Regions from separate parts of the Actinomyces oris genome, predicted to be linked through region 2. Evidence: riboswitches for the same ligand, from Rfam matches in the RefSeq annotation. Region 2 holds a riboswitch; the other holds the start of a gene.
What was found. A riboswitch is a leader RNA that binds a small molecule or an ion and turns the genes downstream of it on or off. The one in region 2 is predicted to bind ZMP and ZTP.
Positions count from the first base shown of each region.

Region 1: another riboswitch for ZMP and ZTP. It lies ahead of purH (bifunctional phosphoribosylaminoimidazolecarboxamide formyltransferase/IMP cyclohydrolase); the one in region 2 lies ahead of glyA (serine hydroxymethyltransferase).

Region 1 covers NZ_CP014232.1:2,103,220-2,113,871, reverse strand. The annotation lists gene AXE84_RS08495 (amino acid ABC transporter ATP-binding/permease protein) at 1-1,712, shown strand, start outside; gene AXE84_RS08490 (dicarboxylate/amino acid:cation symporter) at 1,845-3,197, opposite strand; gene AXE84_RS08485 (DUF3017 domain-containing protein) at 3,380-3,679, opposite strand; gene purH (bifunctional phosphoribosylaminoimidazolecarboxamide formyltransferase/IMP cyclohydrolase) at 3,810-5,633, opposite strand; ZMP/ZTP riboswitch at 5,659-5,748, opposite strand; gene AXE84_RS08475 (hypothetical protein) at 5,896-8,391, shown strand; gene AXE84_RS08470 (DUF6350 family protein) at 8,408-9,673, opposite strand; gene sucD (succinate--CoA ligase subunit alpha) at 9,670-10,611, opposite strand; gene sucC (ADP-forming succinate--CoA ligase subunit beta) at 10,615-10,652, opposite strand, start outside.
Region 2 covers NZ_CP014232.1:297,764-308,415, forward strand. The annotation lists gene AXE84_RS01300 (glycoside hydrolase family 68 protein) at 1-1,408, shown strand, start outside; gene AXE84_RS01305 (glycoside hydrolase family 32 protein) at 1,503-3,245, opposite strand; gene AXE84_RS01310 (bifunctional methylenetetrahydrofolate dehydrogenase/methenyltetrahydrofolate cyclohydrolase) at 3,288-4,184, opposite strand; gene glyA (serine hydroxymethyltransferase) at 4,181-5,491, opposite strand; ZMP/ZTP riboswitch at 5,556-5,641, opposite strand; gene AXE84_RS01320 (GTP-binding protein) at 5,746-6,951, opposite strand; gene rpmB (50S ribosomal protein L28) at 7,007-7,246, shown strand; gene rpmG (50S ribosomal protein L33) at 7,243-7,416, shown strand; gene rpsN (30S ribosomal protein S14) at 7,416-7,721, shown strand; gene AXE84_RS01340 (type B 50S ribosomal protein L31) at 7,867-8,157, shown strand; gene ykgO (type B 50S ribosomal protein L36) at 8,160-8,282, shown strand; gene AXE84_RS01350 (hypothetical protein) at 8,421-8,846, shown strand; gene AXE84_RS01355 (glutathionylspermidine synthase family protein) at 8,847-10,097, shown strand; gene AXE84_RS01360 (APC family permease) at 10,110-10,652, shown strand, end outside.

The sequences.
Region 1 (10,652 bases), 1.2 Mb from region 2:
AGGTCACCCGCCCGGTCCTCTCACCGCTGCTGGGCTCCACCCTGTGCCGGATCACCAACATGCTGTGCGGCGTGGCCCTGTTCTCCTTGGGCGCCTACGCCGTGGCCCGGGCAGGGCTGGCGATGACGACTGGCGCACCGGTGCCCGCCATCTGGCCGGTCCTGGCCGTCATGGCGGGGCTGTCCCTGCTCAAGGCGGCCCTGCGCTACGTCGAACAGTTCCTCGGGCACCTGGTCGCCTTCAAGGCCCTCGAGCTGCTGCGCGGCCAGATCTTCCGCTCGCTTATCCCCCGCTCCCCCAGGGTCAGCGCGACATCACGCTCAGGCGACCTGCTGTCGCGGGCCACCAAGGACGTGGACCGGATCGAGGTCTTCTTCGCCCACACCTTTGCTCCGGCGGTCTGCGCCGTCGTCGTACCGATCACGGTGCTCACGGCCATCGGCCTCAAGGTGTCCTGGCTGGTGGCCCTGGCGGCGCTCCCCTTGGTGTTGCTCCAGCTGCTCATCGTGCCCCGCCTGGGGTTCGCCGCCTCAGTGGATGCCTCCCGCTCGGTCTCCGCGGCGCGGGCGGAACTCACCCAGCACGTGACCGACACCGTTCAGGGCATGAGCGAAGTTGTCGGGTACGGGCGCAGCCAGGAGCGTCTCGATGAGATGGCCAGGATCGACGCCGAGATCGCCGGTGCCGCACGGCCAACCGGGCAGTGGGCCGCCGTGAGGCGAGGCCTCAACCAGCTGGCGGGTCTGAGCGCGCCGATCGCCGTCGTTGCCGCGGGTGCGACACTGCCGGCGACCGGCTCGGGCACGGGCATCCCCCTCCTGGCGGCCGCGGCCGCTGCGGTGCTGCGGCTGTCTGAGACCATCCGCGGCGTCGAGGAGCTCTCGAGCGCGCTCAATGCCTCCTTCGCCTCGGCTGAGAGAGTGTGGGAGGTCGTCAACGCCCCGGTGGAGGTGCGCGACGGCGATGAGGAGCTGACTGCCGGCATCTCCCACGAGGTCCTGTGGCAGGACGTCACCTACTCCTACCCCAACACCGCCACCCAGGCGGTCCGCGGCGTCAGCATCAGGGCCAGGGCCGGACGATGGACCTGCATCGTGGGGGCCTCCGGATCGGGCAAGTCCACACTGGCCCAACTGGCGGTGCGCTTCGATGAGCCGGACTCGGGCCGCATCCTCATCGACGGCCAGAACGTGAGCGATCTGCGTGCCGTCAGCCTCTACCAGGAGATCGGCCTGGTGGATCAGCGGGTTCACCTCATGCGGGCCACCATTGCGGACAACGTGCGCCTGGCGGCGCCCTCGGCCACGGACGCCCAGGTGCGCCGGGCGTGCCGAGCGGCCTGCATCGACGAGGACATCGAGGCCCTCAAGGACGGTTACGACACCCTCGTGGGTGAGCGAGGCCAGTCCCTGTCCGGGGGCCAGCGCCAGCGCCTGGCACTGGCCCGCGCACTCCTGGCCCGTCCCGGGGTGCTCATCCTCGATGAGTTCACCTCCCACCTGGATCCTGACCTGGATGAGCGGGTGCGCATCGGGGTGCGCACCTATCTTCCGCAGGCGACGATCATCGAGATCACTCACCGCTTGCAGTGGTCCGAGCAGGCCGACCACGTCGTCGTGATGGATGCGGGGACGATCGTGCAGACGGGGCCGCCGGCCAAGCTCCTGGACGAGCCCGGACCGCTGCGCACACTGATCGGCCGAGGCCGCTGAGAGCGCGGCCAGCCGGACCGGACACCGGGCGGATTCCGGCTGCTTCAGTCAGGTCTCAGGCCGAGATACTGATCGGGCGCCGGGCGTCGATTGACTCCCGGCGCCCGATCGGCTGACTGCGCTGCCCCGGTTCTACTCGCCCGAGCGGGTGGCCGCGGCCGAGGCCTCGAGCTCCTCGGGACTGACGACCCCCTCGACGCTGACCGCGTTGAGGTAGGCCATCCCGTCGAAGGAGAGCTCACGGACGTTCTCCGGGTCGCCCTCGTCGTTGACGGAGCCGCCGGCCATACGGTCCACGATGATGGCGATGGCGCCGTCACCGGTGACGTTCGTGGCGGTACCGAAGGAGTCCAGGGCGATGTAGGTGGCGATCATGAGGGCCACCTGCTGGTCATTGAAGCCGAGCATGGAGGACAGCAGACCGGTGGCCGCCATGATGGCGCCCCCGGGGACACCCGGCGCGGCCACCATCGTGATGCCGAGCATGAAGATGAAGCCGATCCACTGGGTGGTGCTCACGTGCAGGTCCTGGGTGAGGACGATCGCGAAGGCGAAGGAGAAGATCTTCGAGGTCGACCCCGCCAGGTGGATCGTGGCGCACAGGGGGATGGTGAAGGAGGCCACCGCGTCGGAGACGCCGTTCTTCTTCGTCTGACGCAGGGTGACCGGGATCGTGGCCGCTGACGAGGAGGTGCCCAGAGCCGTCAGGTAGGCCGGGAGCATGGTGAGCAGTGCCTTGATTGGGTTGCGGCGGCCGATGAGTCCCGCGGTGAGGAACTGGATGCCCAGGATGACGACCTCGAGGATGAGGACCACGACGACGACGCGCAGGAGCGCCTTCATCACCGCACCGGCCGCCCCGGTGTAGGTGAGGTTGAGGAAGATGCCGAAGATGTGCAGGGGCAGCAGCGGGATGATGAGCCGCTCGATGAGGCGGGTGATGATGGCTCGGAACTCGATGAATCCCTTGCGCAGCACGCCCCGGGGCACCATGGACAGGCCGATGCCCAGGACGAAGGAGAGCAGCAGGGCAGTCATGACCTCGACGGCCGGCGGCATCTCCACCGTGAAGTAGCTGCTCAAAGCCCCCTCCGGCTTGGAGACGTCGGCCAGAGAGGTTCCGGCGAGCAGCCGGGGGAAGGTTGCATAGCACACCAGGAAGGTGAGGAAGCCGGCGAAGAGGGTCGAGGCGTAGGCCAGGGCCGTCGTGACCCCGAGCCACTTGCCGGCCCCGCGCCCCAGGTCGGCGATGGCGGGGGTCACCAGGCCGATGATGATGAGCGGGATGGAGAAGCTAAGGAACTGGCTGAACAGGTCGGAGAAGGTCGCGAAGACATTGCCGACGGGCTTGGGAATGAGCGGGTGACCCCCGATGCGGATCGACCCCAGGAGCAGGGCCAGCAGGATCGCGCCAATGACCCAGGTCAGGATGCTGTGGCTGAGACGATGGGCCAGCGAGGGCGAGGCTGAGGGATTGCTTGACATGGAGGGACCTTCAGGGTGTGAAACGAGATGACAAGACGTCTTGACTGGGGCCAGCGTGCCATACCGCTTGGTCACGGCGCCGCACCGGACCGAAGAATGAGCACTCCCAAGGCACAGATCACACGGAGCGGCGCGCAGCGTCGCCGTGAGAACTCACGCGGAGGGCACAGAGCGCTCCCCGCTCACAGGATGCGGGGCAGGTTGACGTAAGGCGACAGGAGAAGCAGGGCGGCGGCCAGGCCGACGCCGAGGACGACGTCGAACAGGCGGCTGCGCGCCGCCAGCCAGGTGCCGTCGGGGCGCTGGAGGCGGACGATGGCCAGCATGAGGATCCCGGCGGCCGCCCACAGGACGGCGATGCGGCGGTGCCCCAGCAGGGCGATGGCTGGGACAGCCGCCAGGCCAATGGCCACGAGGACGACACAGATGGTGCGGTAGGGCTCCTTGTGCTCGGCCTGCTGGGGATGCGGGTCGTGAGTCACGGGCAGGAGCCTATCGACGCGTGGGGTGCGGGTCCATGACCTTTCTCCGACTGGCACGCCCGCCTGGTGTCCGGCGCGAGGAGCCGGGCACCAGGCGGCGCAGGCGGCCCAGTGGGAGATCAGTGGGAGATCAGTGGGAGAAGTGGCGGGTGCCGGTGAGGTACATGGTGACGCCGGCGGCCTGGGCGGCGTCGATGACCTCCTGGTCACGGATAGAGCCGCCCGGCTGGACGACGGCACGGACCCCGGCGTCGATGAGGACCTGGAGACCGTCGGCGAAGGGGAAGAAGGCGTCGGAGGCGGCCACGGCCCCACGGGCGCGCTGAGGCACGGCCGCGTCGCCAGACGAGTCGCCCAGGACCTCGGCGGCGTCGGCCCCTCCCACGGTCCCCTTCTCCTGCTGGGAGCCGTCGAGTGCGGCGTCGCCGGTGGAGCGGGCCCCCAGGGTGTTGGCCCGCTCGACGGCCAGCTTGCAGGAGTCGACGCGGTTGACCTGCCCCATGCCCACACCGACGGTGGCACCGTCGTGGGCCAGGAGGACCGCGTTGGAGCGCACGGCACGCACCGAGCGCCAGGCGAAGGCCAGATCGGCCAGGAGCGCGTCGTCGGCGGCCGGCCCCGCGGCCAGGGTCCAGGTTGAGGGGGCGTCGCCGGCGGCGTCCAGGACGTCACGCTCCTGGATGACGGCACCTCCCGAGACCTGCTTGATCTCGTAGCCTTCGCGCTGGGGGGCCTCGACGAGGAGCAGGCGGAGGTTCTTCTTGGTGGACAGGATCTCCACGGCCTCGTCGTCGAAGGCGGGGGCGGCGACGACCTCAGTGAAGATCGGCTTGATCTGACGGGCCATCTCGGCGGTGACGACCGTGTTGGTGGCGATGACGCCGCCGTAGGCCGAGACCGGGTCGCAGGCGTGGGCCTTACGGTGGGCCTCGGCGACGTCGCCGGCGGCTGAGACGGCGATGCCGCAGGGGTTGGCGTGCTTGACGACGGCGACCGTGACGGCCTGGCCGTGGTCATAGGCGGCGCGCACGGCTGCGTCGGTGTCGGTGTAGTTGTTGTAGCTCATGGCCTTGCCGTGGAGCTGGCGGGCGCCGGCCACTCCCCCGCTCGCTCCGGCGATGCGGTAGACGGCGGCCCGCTGGTGGGGGTTCTCCCCGTAGCGCAGGCTCGCCAGGCGCTCGTAGCCGACGCCGACGTAGGCCGGCGGTGCGGCCGGCCCGCTGGCTTCGACCTCGGCCGCATCGGCCGAGTCCGTGGCGTGGGAGGCGGCGTCGGCTTCGATCTGGGCGGCCATCCAGGTCGACACGGCCGCGTCGTAGGCGGCGGTGTGGGCGAAGGCCTCGGCGGCCAGGCGGCGGCGGCCGGACAGGGTGAAGCCGCCTTCTCGCACGGCGGCCGCGACGTCCTCGTACCGGCCGGGGCTGGTGACCACGGCGACGGCGGGGTGGTTCTTGGCGGCGGCGCGCACCATCGTCGGGCCGCCGATGTCGATCTGCTCGACACAGGCGTCGAAGGGGGCTCCGGAGGCGACGGTGTCGGTGAAGGGGTAGAGGTTGACGACGACCAGGTCGATGGGGGTCACCCCCAGGGTGGCCAGCTGGTCGAGGTGGTCGGGCTTGCGGCGGTCGGCGAGGATGCCGGCGTGGACGGCCGGGTGGAGGGTCTTGACCCGTCCCTCGAGGCACTCGGGGAAGCCGGTGACCTCCTCCACCGGGGTGACGGCCAGGCCCGCGGCGGCGATGGTGGCGGCGGTGGAGCCGGTGGAGACGATCTCGACGCCGGCGTCGGCCAGGGCGCGGGCGAGCGGGAGGAGGCCGGTCTTGTCGTAGACGGAGATGAGGGCGCGGCGCACGGGGACGCGGTCGGGGCTGACGAGGCCCTCGGTGGGGACGTGGGCGGTGGGGACCGCCTGGTTGGTGGGCTGCGAGGACTGGGACGACGGGGACGTGGACATGGCGCTCCTGGTGTGGCGTGAGGAAGCAGGACGCCCAGGCGGGCGACGTCCCCTTCATGGACGGCCTCGGCCACTCCCCGGTGGTGCCCCACCCTCGCCAGTCGCAGCCGACCTCATCCTATCGGGTGGCCACCACGACGGCATCGGATAAGGCCACCGAGCCTGCCTGACCTGACGTTTTCCATGTCGCTCCCGGCGAATCACCCGACCGAACGGCCTGTTTCCTTGCGGGCGGCTTGAGGGACCGCATACAGTCCACAGCATGACTGCGCCCATCAACATCGCAGCAACACCGGTATATCGGAGAACTCCCCCGGAGCAGTGGCAGGAGGCCGCCTCCGCCTACCGGCGCTGGTGGAGCCGCCACCCGGGATTATCCAGTGCCCTGAACCTTGTGGTGCGCGGAGCCTACGCCTTGATGATCCCGCTGCTCACCGCCGCCCTGGTGATGGTCCCGAGGCTGGCCTACGCCGCCGTGCCGGCGGCCTTCATGGCCGTGTGCCTCATGGTGGTGGCCCTCCTGGCGCGCACACGCACCATCAGCTGGCGCTCGGTTCTGCTCATGTACGGTGTCGGCGCCGCCTGGTCGCTCGTCGTGGCCGCCATCATGAGCTCGGTGCGTACCCGCGCAGGCCTGTCCGTCATGGGCAACGGGATGAGTATCGCCCTGACCATTGCCCTGGAGGTTCTCAGTCCGCTGGTGCCCCTAGTGCTCGTGGTCTTCCTGGCGCCGGGGCGGATGCGCCGCCTGGCGGCCTCCGACTGGGCCCTGCTGGGTTTCGCGGCCGGAGCGGGCCTGACGGCCCTCAACGACGGCATTCGGGCCCTTGAGGAGAGCAGCCTGCTCTCCTCGGTCCTGGGCAACGGGCGCCTTCCCTTCTCCTTCAACCCGTGGACCTCGGGGTCGATGACCCAGGAGAACAGCAACGTCCTGGCCGTCAGCAACCAGGTGAGCACCGCGAACATCACGATGGCGGTGGCGCTGGCGATCACGCTGTGGCGCCTCAAGGACTCCCCGGCCTTCGAAGGGGCTAAGAACCTCGTGTGGCTGCGGATCGTGGCCTGGATCCTGCCGGCGGTGGTCATCCTGCAGTCGGTCAGTGACCACGCCACCTACATCGCCAGGATCGCCCAGCAGCTCGGCCAGAGCGACTCCGGCGGCGGTTTCCCGGCGCTGCTCATGTTCCTGTGGAGGGTCAACGGCGGAGGCCTGAGCGCCATTCCCCTGTCCGTCATCCTCATGGCCGCCTGCCTGCTCCTGGACGCCCACCGCCGCGCCTACGCGGGTGTGCACGGCTGGACGGTGGCCGGGGCGCCGGCTCCCCGCTACCCCAACCTCACCGAGGCGCCGCCCTTCGTGCGCGCCCTCATCGTCTCGGTGGTGGCGCTGGCGAACTTCACCTGGGGTGACCTGGCCGTCACCTGGGGCGCCTACGGGGACCTGCGTCAGGGGCGTTTGTACGCCATGCGGGCGGGGCGAGCCACAGCCGAGCAGGTGCGCGGCGTGCGAGCAGACGCCATGGAGGCTACGACGCCGGGCGCTGAGCCCAATGCCCGCCAGGGCTTCCGCCTGGGGATCCTGGTGGTCAGCGTCGTGCTGTTCCTCCTGTGCTGCATGTACGAAGTGCGCACCGTCTGGCAGCTCGCCCCCGAGCTCAAGGAGACCGAGGACGACCTGTTCCTCTCCGCCCTGCCGCGCCTGTTCTCCCAGTGGTGGAGCGGGTTGAGCGGCACCCAGGGGCTCCTCTACGCGATCGGTGCGCTGGCAACGGTGGCCATGAGCCTGTCCCTGGTCCTGACACTGGGGGCCCCGGGGCGCCGCATCAGCACAGCGCCGTCGTCGAGCAGCCTCCTCAGTCACCTGGCCACTCTCACGCCGGGGCAGGCGTGCCTGGCGCTTCTGGACTTCGCCATGACCTACATGCCGCGCTCGGCCCTGAGCGCCAGTCCCGCCGGTGGCGGAACCGACCTGGCCGCCGAGCTCTCCGTCAACCGGCGGATCCGGGGCGCCGAGAGCTTCTCCGAGAGTCAGGCGCTGTTCACGGCGCGTACCAAGCGGCAGGTGGCGGTCGAGTCTGATATTGCGCGCCTTCGCGAGCTCGCCGAGTCCCTGGGCGTCACCGACGTCGATGCCCTCGAGCCTAGCCGGATCGATGAGACCGTCGCCGATCTGGCCGCCTCCGGGGCCGACTCCCAGGTCGTCGGGCAGATGCGCGACCTGGCCGCCTCAGTATCGGAGCAGCAGTCGGAGATCCTGGACCTGACCCGCCGGCTCAACACCGGTAACGGCGAGCAGTTCGCCATTCTGGAGGGCTTGCGGATCAACGACGACTTCCGGGGTGAGGCCATCGACCAGCGGCCGGTGGACAGCCCCGTCCACGCCCTGGCGCTATCCCCGGCCGGGAACCAGCTGGTCGTCGTCGAGTACCAGGGGGCCGCCCCCACCATTGATGACGACGACGAGACCGACATTCCTCCCCGCAGGCTGCCGGGGCGGGCGGCGCACAAGTCGGCCGACAACGTTCTGGAGCACCTGGCCTCGGACGAGCGCGTCGCGCGGTTCTTCCGGGAGAACCCTGAGCTGTGGCAGGCCATCAAGGAGGGACGCGCACTCCTGGAGGCGAACGTCCTCTACACCCCCATCCCCGGGATGACCTACCGGGCCGGGACCGCGCTCCTGGCGGTGACGCCCGAACTGGTCGAGGGCGTGGATACGGCCGTCAGCTCCTTGAGCAGCGCGGGCACGGCGGCTCGCTGACTGACTGGCTGCTGACTCACCTCTCGCGGTCGTTCTCCCAGTCAGTCTCATCGACGGCGTCCTCGCGCACATCCTGGCGCCGGTAGGCCGCCGGCAGGACCGACTCGGGCAGGGTGTTGCGGGCCCAGGTGCGTGTGTAGGGGTGGGCCAGGACGGCCATGGCCGCCAGGCCGACACCGACCTCGACGAAGACGAGGATGACGGTGTAGAGGACCAGCGGACCGACGCTGCTCATCCGGTTCGGCCCCACGGACCCGGAGGCGGCCAGGCACAACAGGCCCACGCCACCGGCCACGAGGAGGGCGGCCAGACCGGCGGCGCTGAGGGCGTAGCGCACCCGCAGGGCGTTGAGCACCGCTCGACGTCGCCAGGCGGCCACCATGGCGCCGGCCGTCACCACCAGGGGCAGCCACAGGCCCACGCTGCTCAGCGGCGTCGACGGCACCAGCCCCAGCAGCGGCAGGCGTGGGACGGGCCCGGCCACCACCCGGTCGGGGGCGAAGACGGTGCCCGTGCCTACGGAGAAGCCGGCTCCGATGAGCCAGGAGCAGGCCCAGATGACCAGGGTCGGCACCCAGCCGGCCTGAAGCAGGATCAGGCCGGCCATCGCGACGAAGCCGTCCCCGGCCAAGGAGTCGTGCAGGACCGAGACCCGGCCGGCTCCGTTGACGACGGCCGCGACCACCACCAGCAGGCTCAGCAGGCTCAGGGCTCGCGTGGCACCGTAGGCCAGTGACAGGGACGGCCCCAGCCAATGGGGTCGGCGGTCCCACCAGCGGGTCAGGGGCGGCCAGTGGTGGCCGGCGCGCATGAGCTGGATGGCGACGACGACGCCGGTGAGCAGGGCGATGCCGATGACGGCAGGCCAGGTGTCCAGCCCGGCGGGGCCGGTGAGGCAGGCCAGGGCCGCCACGACGGTCGCGGCGACGACGATGGCCGCCCCGGCCGCCGGCCGGGAGGGGCGGGCGCGCCGCACGCAGAACCAGGTCCAGCCCGCCTGCACCAGGGTGAGTCCCAGCAGCGGCAGGCTGAGCACGCCGTCGTCCTCGGAGGTCAGCGCGGTCGAGCCCCCGAAGCCGAGGCTCCACAGGGCGGTCCCGGTGCGCAGGGCGTCGCCTGCGCTGAGGATGGCCGCGGCGTTGAGGCTGGCGGCCGCCTTGGACACGGCGATCGTCGCCAGCACCACCACCAGCCAGACCAGGCCGACCGACTCGACCCCCACGCGCAGGGACCACAGGGCCCAGGACGCCAGGCTGGTGGCTCGCTGCCGCGCCAGGCTCAAGCGCTCACCTCTCCGGCCAGCTGACGGTAGAGCTCGCGGGCGATCTCAGCGGTCTGGCTGGGGGTGCGACCCACCCGGACGCCGGCGGCCTCCAGGGCGATCTTCTTGGCCTCGGCGGTGCCCGAGGACCCGGAGACGATGGCGCCGGCGTGCCCCATCGTGCGGCCCTCGGGTGCGGTGAAGCCGGCGACGTAGGCGACGACCGGCTTGGTCATGTGCTCGCGGATGTAGGCGGCGGCCCGCTCCTCGGCGTCGCCCCCGATCTCACCGATCATGACGACCAGGCGGGTGTCGGGATCGGCCTCGAAGGCGGCCAGGGCGTCAATGTGGGTGGTGCCGACCACAGGGTCCCCACCGATGCCGATGCAGGTGGTGAAGCCCAGGTCGGACAGCTCGTGCATGAGCTGGTAGGTGAGGGTCCCGGACTTGGAGACCAGTCCCAGGGGGCCGGGGCCGGTGATGTCGGGCGGGGTGATGCCCACGTTGGAGCGGGCCGGGGAGATGATGCCGGGGCAGTTGGGGCCGATGATCTGCACGCCGTGGTCGGCCGCGTAGGCGCGCATCCAGGTGGCGTCGGCCACCGGGATGCCCTCGGTGATGACGACGAGGAGGCGCACTCCGGCGTCGACGGCCTCGACGACGGCGCCCTTGGCGAAGGCGGGCGGGACGAAGACGACGCTCACCTCGGCGCCGGTGGCCTCCTTGGCCTCGGCGACGGTGCCGTAGACGGGGACCTCAACGGTTCCGGCCTGGACCTCGCCGGCGCCGGGGCCGATGGGGGCGACGTCGAAGGCGACGGTGGTGCCGGCCTTGCGGGGGTTGACGCCGGCGACGACCTTCGTGCCGGCCGAGAGCATGCGGGTGGTGTGCTTGCGGCCCTCGGAGCCGGTCATGCCCTGGACGATGACGCGGTCAGTCTCAGTCAGGAAGATGCTCATGTCTCAGGCCTCCTTGCCAGCGGGTTGGCCGCTGATCTTCT
Region 2 (10,652 bases):
GAGCGAGGACGTGTGGGTGTGGGACACCTGGACGCTGACCGATGAAGCCGCCCACCAGATCTCCTACAACGGCTGGGAGATCGCCTTCTCCCTGGTGGCCGACCGGCACGCCGGCTACACCTTCGACGACCGCCACACCCACGCGCGACTGGGCTTCTTCTACCGCAAGGCCGGCACGCAGACCTCCTCGGCCGACGGCGCAGGCAGCTCCAACGGCGGCTGGATCTACGGCGGACACGTCTTCCCCGACGGCGCCTCCGGCTCGATCTTCGAGGATCAGAGCTTCACGGCCCAGACCGAGTGGTCCGGCTCGGCCCGCCTCATGGAGGGCAACAAGATCCGCATGTTCTACACCTCGGTGGCCTTCTACAACACCGCCACCGGTGGCAGTGGCGACAAGGGCTACGGTCAGGACGGCAACGGCGGGTCCTCCAAGCCCTACGATCCGCGGATCGTGCAGTCCGAGGGGCGCATCTACGCTGACGAGAGCGGCGTGTGGCTCACCGGGTTCCGCACCCAGCACCAGCTTCTCGTCCCGGACGGCAAGTACTACCAGACCCGCGAGCAGAACCCGGGCGTGAACTTCCGCGACCCCTTCACCTTCCGCGACCAGAACAACCCCTCGGACCCCACCGAGTACATGGTCTTCGAGGGCAACTCGGCCTTCGTCCGTGAGCAGCAGTACGTCGACGCCGCGGCCAAGGCCGGGCAGAACACCACTCTGGCCACCTGCACCGCGGAGGACCTCGGCTACGAGCAGGGCGATCCCAAGGCCGAGACGGTCGAGGCGGTCAACCAGCGCGGCGGCCGCTACCAGCTGGCCAACGTGGGTCTGGCCCGGGCGAAGAACAAGGCGATGACCCAGTGGGAGTACCTGCCTCCGCTGCTGAGCGGCAACTGCGTCAACGATCAGACTGAGCGGCCGCAGATCTACTTCCAGGACGGCAAGTACTACCTGTTCACGATCTCGCACCGGGAGACCTACGCCGACGGGCTCCAGGGACCTGAGGGCGTCTACGGCTTCGTGGGCGACGGGCTGCGAAGCGACTACAAGCCGCTCAACCAGAACACGGGTATCGCGCTGGGCAACCCCATCAACCTCAACTTCAACCCGGGCAAGCCCTACTCGCCGGACTTCAACCAGAGCCCGTACACCTTCCAGTCCTACTCGCACTACGTCATGCCCGGCGGCCTGGTGGAGTCCTTCATCGACTCCATCGGCGGCAACAAGGACGGCAACCCGGTGCGTGGAGGCTCGCTGGCCCCGACGGTGAAGCTCACCATCTCCGGGGACACCACCTCGGTGGACCGCACCTACGGCACCAACGGCTTGGGGGGCTTCGCGGACATCCCCTCCGACAGGGCCCGCTCCAACGGCGGTGACACCCGCCCGCAGCGCCTGAAGTAGGCGTCGCCCCGAGCGTCACTGCTTGAGCAGGAGGTGGGGTCGTCGGAATCTTCCGGCGGCCCCACCTCCTCGTCGTCGTAGTCCTGCGGCGCCCTTACAGGGCTGCGGCCAGAGGGGTGAGGCTTCCGGAGGTGATGGTGGCCGTGCCCTTGGCTCCCAGGACGATCTCCTGGCAGGAGGGGGCGGTGAAGACCAGGAGGCTACCGACTGTGGCGCCGTCGTCGACGAAGACCTCGAGGCTGGAGCGGTCCAGGTAGAGGTGCAGACGCACTGTGGAGCCGGCGGGGCGGTACTGCGTCTGGCGGCGCAGGGCGAAGTCGGTGGTGGTCCCCTCGTCCTTGCCGTCGACCTGCGTGAGCCCGCCGTCGGTGCGGTCCAGGTAGAGGGTGCCGGCCGAGACGTTGACGCCGACGCGCACCTCCTGGGTCTTGCCGTCGACCTCCCCGCGGGCCAGGCCCAGCCAGGCCTCGGAGGCCTGGGAGATATCCAGCGTCAGGTCGATCTCGACCGTGCGGCCCGAGCCTAGAGCCGTCACCGTGTCGGTGGCCTTGAGGCCGGCGAGGTCGGTGGCCCGCCCGCGCAGGGCGTCGAGCTCGGGGACGGGTTTCTGCACGAGGGTGCGCTTACCGCCAACGGTGGTCAGGGACAGCTCGCGCGGGATGCTCATCTCACCGCGCCAGTCCCCAGTGGGCAGCGAGTAGGGGTAGTTCCAGTTGCCCAGCCAGGCCATCCACACGCGGCGGCCCTCGACGTGCTCGAAGCTCTGGGCGGCGTAGAAGTCCTGGCCGACGTCGGTGAAGCGGGTGTCGCGGTCCTCGGGGAAGAAGACGGAGCCGTCGAAGTCGCCGATGAAGTACTGGGCGGTGGAGCCGCCCGTCTCCTCGTTGGCTCCCACCGAGAGGGTCATGACCCAGCGGGTGCGCCCGTCGCTGGAGTCGGTCAGGGGGAAGAGGTCGGGGCACTCCCACACGGCGGCGTGCGAGCCGATGCCCTGGCCGAAGTCGCTGGCGTGACTCCAGGCCTTGAGGTCGGTGGAGCGGAAGAGGGAGACGTGGTCCCCGGCGGAGACAATCATGATCCAGGCCTTGGAGTCCTCGTGCCAGAAGACCTTGGGGTCGCGGAAGTCCTTGCGCCCGTCGTTGGGGATGACGGGGTTGCCGGAGAAGCGCCGCCAGCTCCTCCCCCGGTCGGTGGAGTAGGCCAGGGACTGGGCCTCACCGCCCTCGGTGGAGGTGTAGACGGCCACCATGCCGCCGCCCTTGACCAGGCCGGAGGTGTCGGCGCCGTCGACGACGCAGCTGCCGGACATGGCCAGGCCCTGCGCGTCGTGCTTCAGGGCCGTCCCCTGGCGCTTCCAGTGCACCATGTCAGGGCTGATCGCGTGGGCCCAGGTGCCGTCCTGCTGGTGGAAGAGGTGGTACTCGCCCTCGTAGAGGACCAGGCCGTTGGGGTCGGCGAGATTCCCCGTGGCGGGGCTGTAGTGGTAGGCGGGGCGGTAGGCGGCCGAGGCCGCCGAGTCGGTGGCCGTGGGCGTCGGCGAGCTCCGGCGCCCCGTGGTGCAGCGCACCAGGATGGCTCCGCCCACGATGAGAGCGCCGGCACCAACCGCGCCGAGGATCAGGGTCCGACGCCGCAGGCCGGTCCCGTGCGGCTGCGGGGCCTGGGAGCCGGTCGCCTCCGGCGAGGGCGACACAGGCGCCGTGTCCGCGGGGGTCGGCGGACACACCTCCGGCTGAGTCGGCGCAGGTTCCGAGGAGCTCGGGGAGCCTGCCGACTCAGCCGGATGGGTGGGGTGGTCAGGATGGGAGGGATGGGCGCCGTGGGACTCGTCCGTCATGGCCTCAAGGTTATCGGCCGGTCGGGCGAGCGGCGACGTCCCTCAGAGCGAGCGCTCCGCGGTCTCGACCACGTTGGCCAGCAGCAGGGCGCGGGTCATGGGGCCCACGCCGCCGGGGTTGGGCGAGAGCCAGGAGGCCACCTCGTCGACGCCGTCGGCGACGTCACCGGCGATGCGACCCTTGCCAGTGGCCGGATCGACGACGCGCGAGACGCCCACGTCCAGGACGACGGCGCCGGGGGCGACCATCTCCGGGGTGATGATGCCGGGGCTGCCGGCCGCGGAGATGACGACGTCGGCCCGGCGCACGTGCTCGGCCAGGTCCGTGGTTCCGGTGTGGCAGATGTCCACGGTGGCGTTGACGTCCTTGCGGCCCAGGAGCAGGCCGATGGAGCGGCCCACCGTGACCCCGCGGCCGACGACGCACACGTTGCGGCCGGCCAGGTCGATGCCGTGACGCTCCATGAGCTCGATGCAGCCGCGCGGCGTGCAGGGCAGGGGCGAGTCGATGGGCCCCGAGGCCCGCAGCACCAGGCGCCCCAGGTTGGTGGGGTGCAGGCCGTCGGCGTCCTTGTCCGGGTCGACGCGCTCCAGGATCGCGTTGGTGTCCACGCCCGCCGGCAGCGGGAGCTGGACGATGTAGCCGGTGCAGGCGTCATCCGCATTGAGGCGGTCGACGGCGGCCTCAACCTCGGCCTGGGTGGCGGTGGCCGGCAGGTCCTCGCGGATGGAGAGGATGCCGACCTCGGCGCAGTCGGCGTGCTTGCCGGCGACGTACTTGACGCTGCCGGGGTCCTCCCCCACCAGGACCGTGCCCAGGCCGGGGGTGACGCCGCGCTCGCGCAGTGCCGTCACGCGTTCCTTGAGCTCGGCCTTGAGGGCGGCGGCCGTGGCCTTGCCGTCCAGGACCCGGGCCGCCCCGTTCCAGGGAGCCCTCACTGGGCCAGCCCCGGGTAGAGGGGGAAGGCGTCGGTCAGGGCGCGCACGCGACCGCGCAGGGCGGCCAGGGTCTCGTCGTCGGCGGTGCCGGCGGCGCCGTGGACGAGGGTGGCGGCGATGATGTCGGCGACCTCGGTGAACTCGGCGTCGCCGAAGCCGCGGGTGGCCAGGGCGGGGGTGCCGATGCGCAGGCCGGAGGTGACGCGCGGGGGACGCGGGTCGAAGGGGACGGCGTTGCGGTTGACCGTGATGCCGGCGGTGTGCAGGAGGTCCTCGGCCTGCTGGCCGTCCAGGGAGGAGTCGCGCAGGTCCACCAGCACCAGGTGCACATCGGTGCCGCCGGTGACCAGGCTGACGCCGGCGGCACGCACGTCGTCGGCTCCCAGGCGCTCGGCGATGATGGCGGCGCCGCGCACGGTGCGCTCCTGGCGCTCGCGGAACTCCTCGGTGCCGGCGATCTTCATGGCCACGGCCTTGGCGGCGATGACGTGCATGAGGGGGCCGCCCTGCTGGCCGGGGAAGACGGCGGAGTTGAGCTTCTTGCCCCACTGCTCGGCGCGGCTGGACAGGAGCATGCCGGAGCGGGGGCCGCCCAGGGTCTTGTGGACGGTGGTGGACACGACGTCGGCGTGCGGGACGGGGTTGGGGTGCAGGCCGGCGGCAACGAGCCCAGCGAAGTGGGCCATGTCGACCCACAGGGCGGCGCCGACCTCGTCGGCGATGGAGCGGAAGGCGGCGAAGTCGAGGTGACGGGGGTAGGCCGACCAGCCGGCGATGATGACCGCGGGGCGCTCGCGCAGGGCGGCCTCGCGCACCTGGTCCATCTCGATGCGCATGGTGGTCTCGTCCACGCCGTAGGCGGTGGCGTTGTAGTTCTTGCCGGAGAAGTTGATCTTCATGCCGTGGGTGAGGTGGCCGCCGTGGGCCAGGGACAGGCCCAGGAGGGTGTCGCCGGGGGTGGCCAGGGCGTGGAGGACGGCGGCGTTGGCCTGGGCACCGGAGTGGGGCTGGACGTTGGCCCACTCGGCGTCGAAGACGGCCTTGGCACGCTCGATGGCCAGGGACTCGGCGACGTCGACGACCTCGCAGCCGCCGTAGTAGCGGCGCCCCGGGTAGCCCTCCGCGTATTTGTTGGTCAGGACCGAGCCCTGGCACTCCAGGACCGCACGGGGAACGAAGTTCTCCGAGGCGATCATCTCCAGGGTCTCGCGCTGGCGGGTGAGCTCGCCGGTGAGGACCTCGGCGATGTCGGGGTCGAGCTCGGCCAGGGGCTGGTTCAGGGACGGGGTGACGGCTTGCGCGGTCATGTCTCTCCTCAGGTGTCAGGCGCAGGCCGCGGTGACGCGGCGGCCGTGCGCGCACTGGTGGGCGATCCGTGGCCCAGGCGGGCGACCCCGGAGTCGTGTTCGTGCCGCTCCCCGGTGGTGATCCACCCGGCGCCAGTCGCGACAGGAACACCCTACCGTGCCGGAGCGGAGCCGTGCCCGTCCCGGGCCGCACCGCGTTGTCCTGCGCCGCGCTGTGGCGCCTCGGGGAGGGGCTCGCACCACGGGGCGAGCGCTCAGCCCTCCGGGTCCTCCTGCCCGAACCAGTCGCCCAGACCGTCGTCGGCGCCGATCCAGGCCAGGGCCTGGGCCATCTCTTCAGGGCGCAGGAGGATCCTGGAGAAGGCGCGGCGCACCTGCTCGCGCATCTCCTCGTCACCCACGCCGGTGACCACGAGGTGACAGCGGGGCTCGGCGGACGCGTCGTCGCCGGCGCCGGCGGGGGCGGCCGGGACCTCCGCCCAGGTGCCGGCGTCGCCGACGCTCACGGCACCCCCGGCGACCTCCCAGGTGCAGACCCGGCCGGGGCGGCTGGGCAGCCAGAAGCAGCCGCGAGCGCACAGCCCCTGGCCGGCGAGCTCGACGACCAGGGAGCGCAGGCGCTCGGGGTGGAAGGGCAGGGAGGCGCTGAGGTCGAGGGTCCACACGCCGTGCTCGTCGGGGCCACCCCAGGCGCTGGTGGTGGCGGGGTGGATGCGGCTCAGGGAGGCGGCGGCGTCGTGGGTGAGGGAGGTGAGGGCCTCCAGGAGGGGTGCGTCGAGCCCCGGGAGCAGGAGGGTGTCGTGGGGGCGCAGGTGCTCGATGAGGTCGGCCCCGGCCGGGTTCTCGTCGCGCCCCAGGGCCAGGACGAGGTCGGCGTAGCCGAGGTTGGTCAGGTGGACGGCGCCCGTGCAGCGACAGTCGCCGGGGAAGGCGCTCAGCTGGCGGTGCTCGAGGAGCTCGTCCAGGGCGGTGGTGGCGTCCAGGACGTGGGCGGCTCCGGCCAGTCTCACCCCGGTGCCGGCGAGCTCCTCGGCCAGGCCGGGCAGGAGGTGGGCGAGCTCGATGGCCGCCGGCAGGAGGATGACGGTGGTGCCGCCCGGCTCCTGGGCGGCGCGGTCCTGAGCGACGGCGACCAGGACCTCCCGCAGGGAGCAGGTGGGGCAGGTGTAGGGCATGGGGACGTCGAGGCGCACCGGCTCGTCGTCGAAGCCGTCGGCCGAGCTGTGGCTGACGAGCCGGACCAGGTCGTCATCGGTGTCGCTGCTGCCGGCATCGTCGTCGGCGCCGAAGTGGAGTCCGGCGCGGATGACGACGGCGTCCTGGCCGGCCAGGGCGAGGTCGACCAGGTCCAGCAGGGCGGGGTCGACGGCGCCGATGACGGCCAAGGTGTGCCGGCCGTCGGCCGGGGAGCCGGGGATGTCAGCGCGGTTGCCGGCAAAGTCATCCGAGGGATCGGTCACGAGGTCCTCCAGCAGAGTTGACGAAACTGAGAATCATTCTTATATCATGCTCGTCATGACCACCTACTGCCAAGTCACGGGAGCCCGGCCTGTCTTCGGCCGGTCCGTCTCCCACTCCCACAAGCGCACGCCCCGACGCTGGGACCCCAACCTGCAGCGCAAGCGCTACTGGGTGCCGTCCCTGGGGCGCACCGTGCGCCTGACGGTGTCCGCCAAGGGCATCCGCACGATCGACAAGCTGGGCATCGACGTCGTCGTGGCTCAGATGCTCGCCCGAGGGGAGAAGCTGTCATGAGCGGGGCCAAGGGGAAGGACCTGCGGCCGATCATCAAGATGGTCTCCACTGCGGGGACGGGCCACACCTACGTGACCCGTAAGAACCGCCGCAACACCCCTGACCGGCTGGTGCTGCGCAAGTTCGATCCGGTGGTGCGCCGGCACGTGGAGTACAAGGAGTCGCGCTGATGGCCAAGAAGTCCAAGATCGCCGCCGAGCTGCGGCGTCAGCAGGTGGTGGAGCGTTACGCCGAGCGTCGCGCCGAGCTCAAGCGGGCCTCGGTCAACCCTCACCTGAGCCAGGCCGAGCGCGATGAGGCCATGGCGGCACTGCACGCGCTGCCCCGCGACGCCTCCCCCACTCGTCTGCGTCGGCGCGACGCGGTGGACGGTCGCCCGCGCGGGCACCTGCGCGTCACCGGGACCTCCCGGGTGCGTTTCCGCGAGATGGCGCTGCGCGGCGAGCTGCCGGGCATCGTCAAGTCCTCCTGGTAGGCGGGTGCGGGCGGGGCGGGTCTGTGGGCCCGCACCCGCCGGGGCCTGCGGCGCAGCGCAGCCTCAGCCGCTCCCCTCTCAGCACCGCCGCCGGCATTCGTTCACCACGTCAGTTCTCATATTCACCCCCATCCAAGGAGCTCGTATGCGCCCTGGGATCCACCCCAGCTACCAGCCCATCGTCTTTCGCGACAAGTCCGCCGGATTCGCCTTCCTGACCCGTTCGACCCTGACATCGTCGGAGACCATCGAGTGGGAGGACGGCAACACCTACCCGGTCTACGACGTCGAGGTCTCCAGCGCCTCGCACCCGTTCTGGACCGGCCAGGGCCGCATCCTCGACACGGCGGGCCGCGTGGAGAAGTTCGAGCGCCGCTACGGCAAGCGCGCCCACCCCGGCGCCAAGCCCGCCACCGCCGCCAAGAAGGGAGCCTGAGCATGAAGGTTCGTGCCTCAATCCGGTCCCTGGCCAAGCAGCCGGGGTCCAAGGTGGTCCGACGCCGCGGCCACACCTACGTCATCAACAAGAAGAATCCCCGCCTCAAGGCCCGCCAGGGCTGAGCGGCCCCATGGCCCCCGTATGGGGGCCATGGGGAGCGCTGCCGTGCCAGCGCCGTTGTCGAGCGCGGCGCCCGCCCCTAGGCTAGGGCCGTATGGCGTCGGGCTCCCTGTTCCCGCGCGGCGCAGGAAGGACGAGGGATGCACACGAGGATCCAAGGCCAACGGGTCGTGGTCTCCGCCGTCACCGCCGCCGCAGCGGCGCTGTGGATCGGGGGGATCGCCGGCTGCGCCTCCGACAACGGCAACACCGACGCCGACTACGTCAAGGTCTGCAAGGATCCCGCCACGGGGGAGCGCGTCGAGGACAAGAAGTGCGACGACGACACGGGCCCGGCCTCCCACTCCCACTCCCACCCCCACTGGGTCTACATGCCGATCTCGCGCGGCTCCTCGGTGAGCGCGCCCGGGGTCGGGCAGAAGGTGCCCTCGGGGTACAGCGACTCCAAGCCGTCGTCGAGCAGCAAGGTCACCACCTCGGACCGCTCAGGGGGCTCCTACTCGCGGGGCTCGGGCACCCGCCACGGGGGCTTCGGCTCGGGCTCCAAGGGCGGATCGGGGTCCTGAGTGCAGCGCGTCCCATCCTCACCGCGCCCCGGGTGGCGCGACACCATCGCCCACCAGGGCCTCGTCTTCTCCGAGACCACCGACCCCGCCACGGGGATCAGCACGAGCTACTGGAACGAGTTCGCCTGCTACGAGCTGACCATGGACGAGGTCGACCTCCTGGAGCGCACCAGCGAGAACCTCCACATGATGGCCAAGGACGCCGCCGGCTTCCTCGCCGAGGAGTCGCTCAAGCCGGGCTCGCCCTTCAACCTGGGCATCCCGCGAGAGGCCATCGAGTACGCCACGGTCTCCCTCGACCGCGACGACCCCTCGCTCTACTCGCGCTTCGATCTCATCTACTCGGGCAACGACGGGCGGCCGCCCCGGATGCTGGAGTACAACGCGGACACCCCCACGGGGCTGGTGGAGGCCGCCCTCATCCAGTGGTACTGGCACGAGGACGTCCATCTGAAGGCGGGCGTGACCGGCATCGACCAGTGGAACGGCATCCACGAGGAGCTCATCGCCCAGTGGGGCCGCATCGACGACCACCTCGGGCGCCTCCACGGCCTGCGCCCCCACATGTACCACTTCGCCTACACCGACGCCGATGACTCCGGCGAGGACCTCATGACCACGGGCTATCTCATGGACACCGCCATCCAAGCGGGCCTGACCAGCACTCTCGTGGAGATGAAGCAGCTCGGGCTGGACAGGGAGACCGCCCGCTTCACCGATGGGAAGAACAGGCACCTGGAGGCCATCTTCAAGCTCTACCCGTGGGAGGAGATGATGTTCGAGGAGTTCGGCCCCGCGATCTGCGCGCTCAAGCCGGACTACTGGTTCCAGCCCGCCTGGACGATGTTCCTGTCCACCAAGGCGCTCAGCGCGGCGCTGTGGCACCTCTACCCGAACCACCCCAACCTCATCCCCACTTACATGTACCCCGATGAGGCCCGCGCCCGACACGACACGATGGGCATGTCCGAGTACGTCATCAAGCCCCTGCACGCCCGCGAGGGCGCGAACATCGAGCTGCACGGGGAGGGCCGGCACATCGTCCAGCCCGGCGGCTGGGGCATCGAGGGCTATGTCATCCAGGAGTTCTGCAAGCTCCCCGACTTCACCGGCTCCGATCGCCTGCACAACCGCCCGGTCCTGGGCACATGGATGGTGGGCGACGAGTGCTACGGCCTGGGCATCCGCGAGTCCGACGGCCCCATCACGGACTACTACTGCCGGTTCGTGCCCAACCGGATCCGCCTCTAGGCGCCGGGAGCAGTGCTGGCACCCGGGTCGACGACGCCGCCGCGCCCTCCGCGCGAGGGCGGGGGCGCGCGTGGGACCGCGGCCGGCAGCGCGCACTCAGGCCCGGGCGATCCGGGTGGCGGTGCGGCTGGCGGCCCGCGCCTGAGCGTCCTCCAGGGATCCGCGCTCGCCCTGTCGGCCACGGCGCCGTGGTACTCGATCATGGTGACCGCGCCGCTCATCGCCGCGCTGGTCGGCTCGGGCACCGCCGTCGTCTACCTCCTGGCGGCGATCCCCGCCGCCCTCGTGGCCGCGGGCATGAGCGCCAACGACCGGCGCGACCCGCACAAGGGCAGCGTCTACACATGGGTGCGGCGCGCCCTGCCGCGCACCGGGTGGTTCGCGGGCTTCTGCCTGGCCGCCACCGGAGTCATCGCCACCTCCGGCATGGCCTACGTGGCCGCCGACCTGCTCGCCCCCGCGGCGCCGGCGGCGCTCAAGGCGGCCCTGGCGGCGGTGCTCACCGCGCTCGCCGCCCTCATCGACCTCTACGAGTTGCGGCTCATGGCGGCCCTG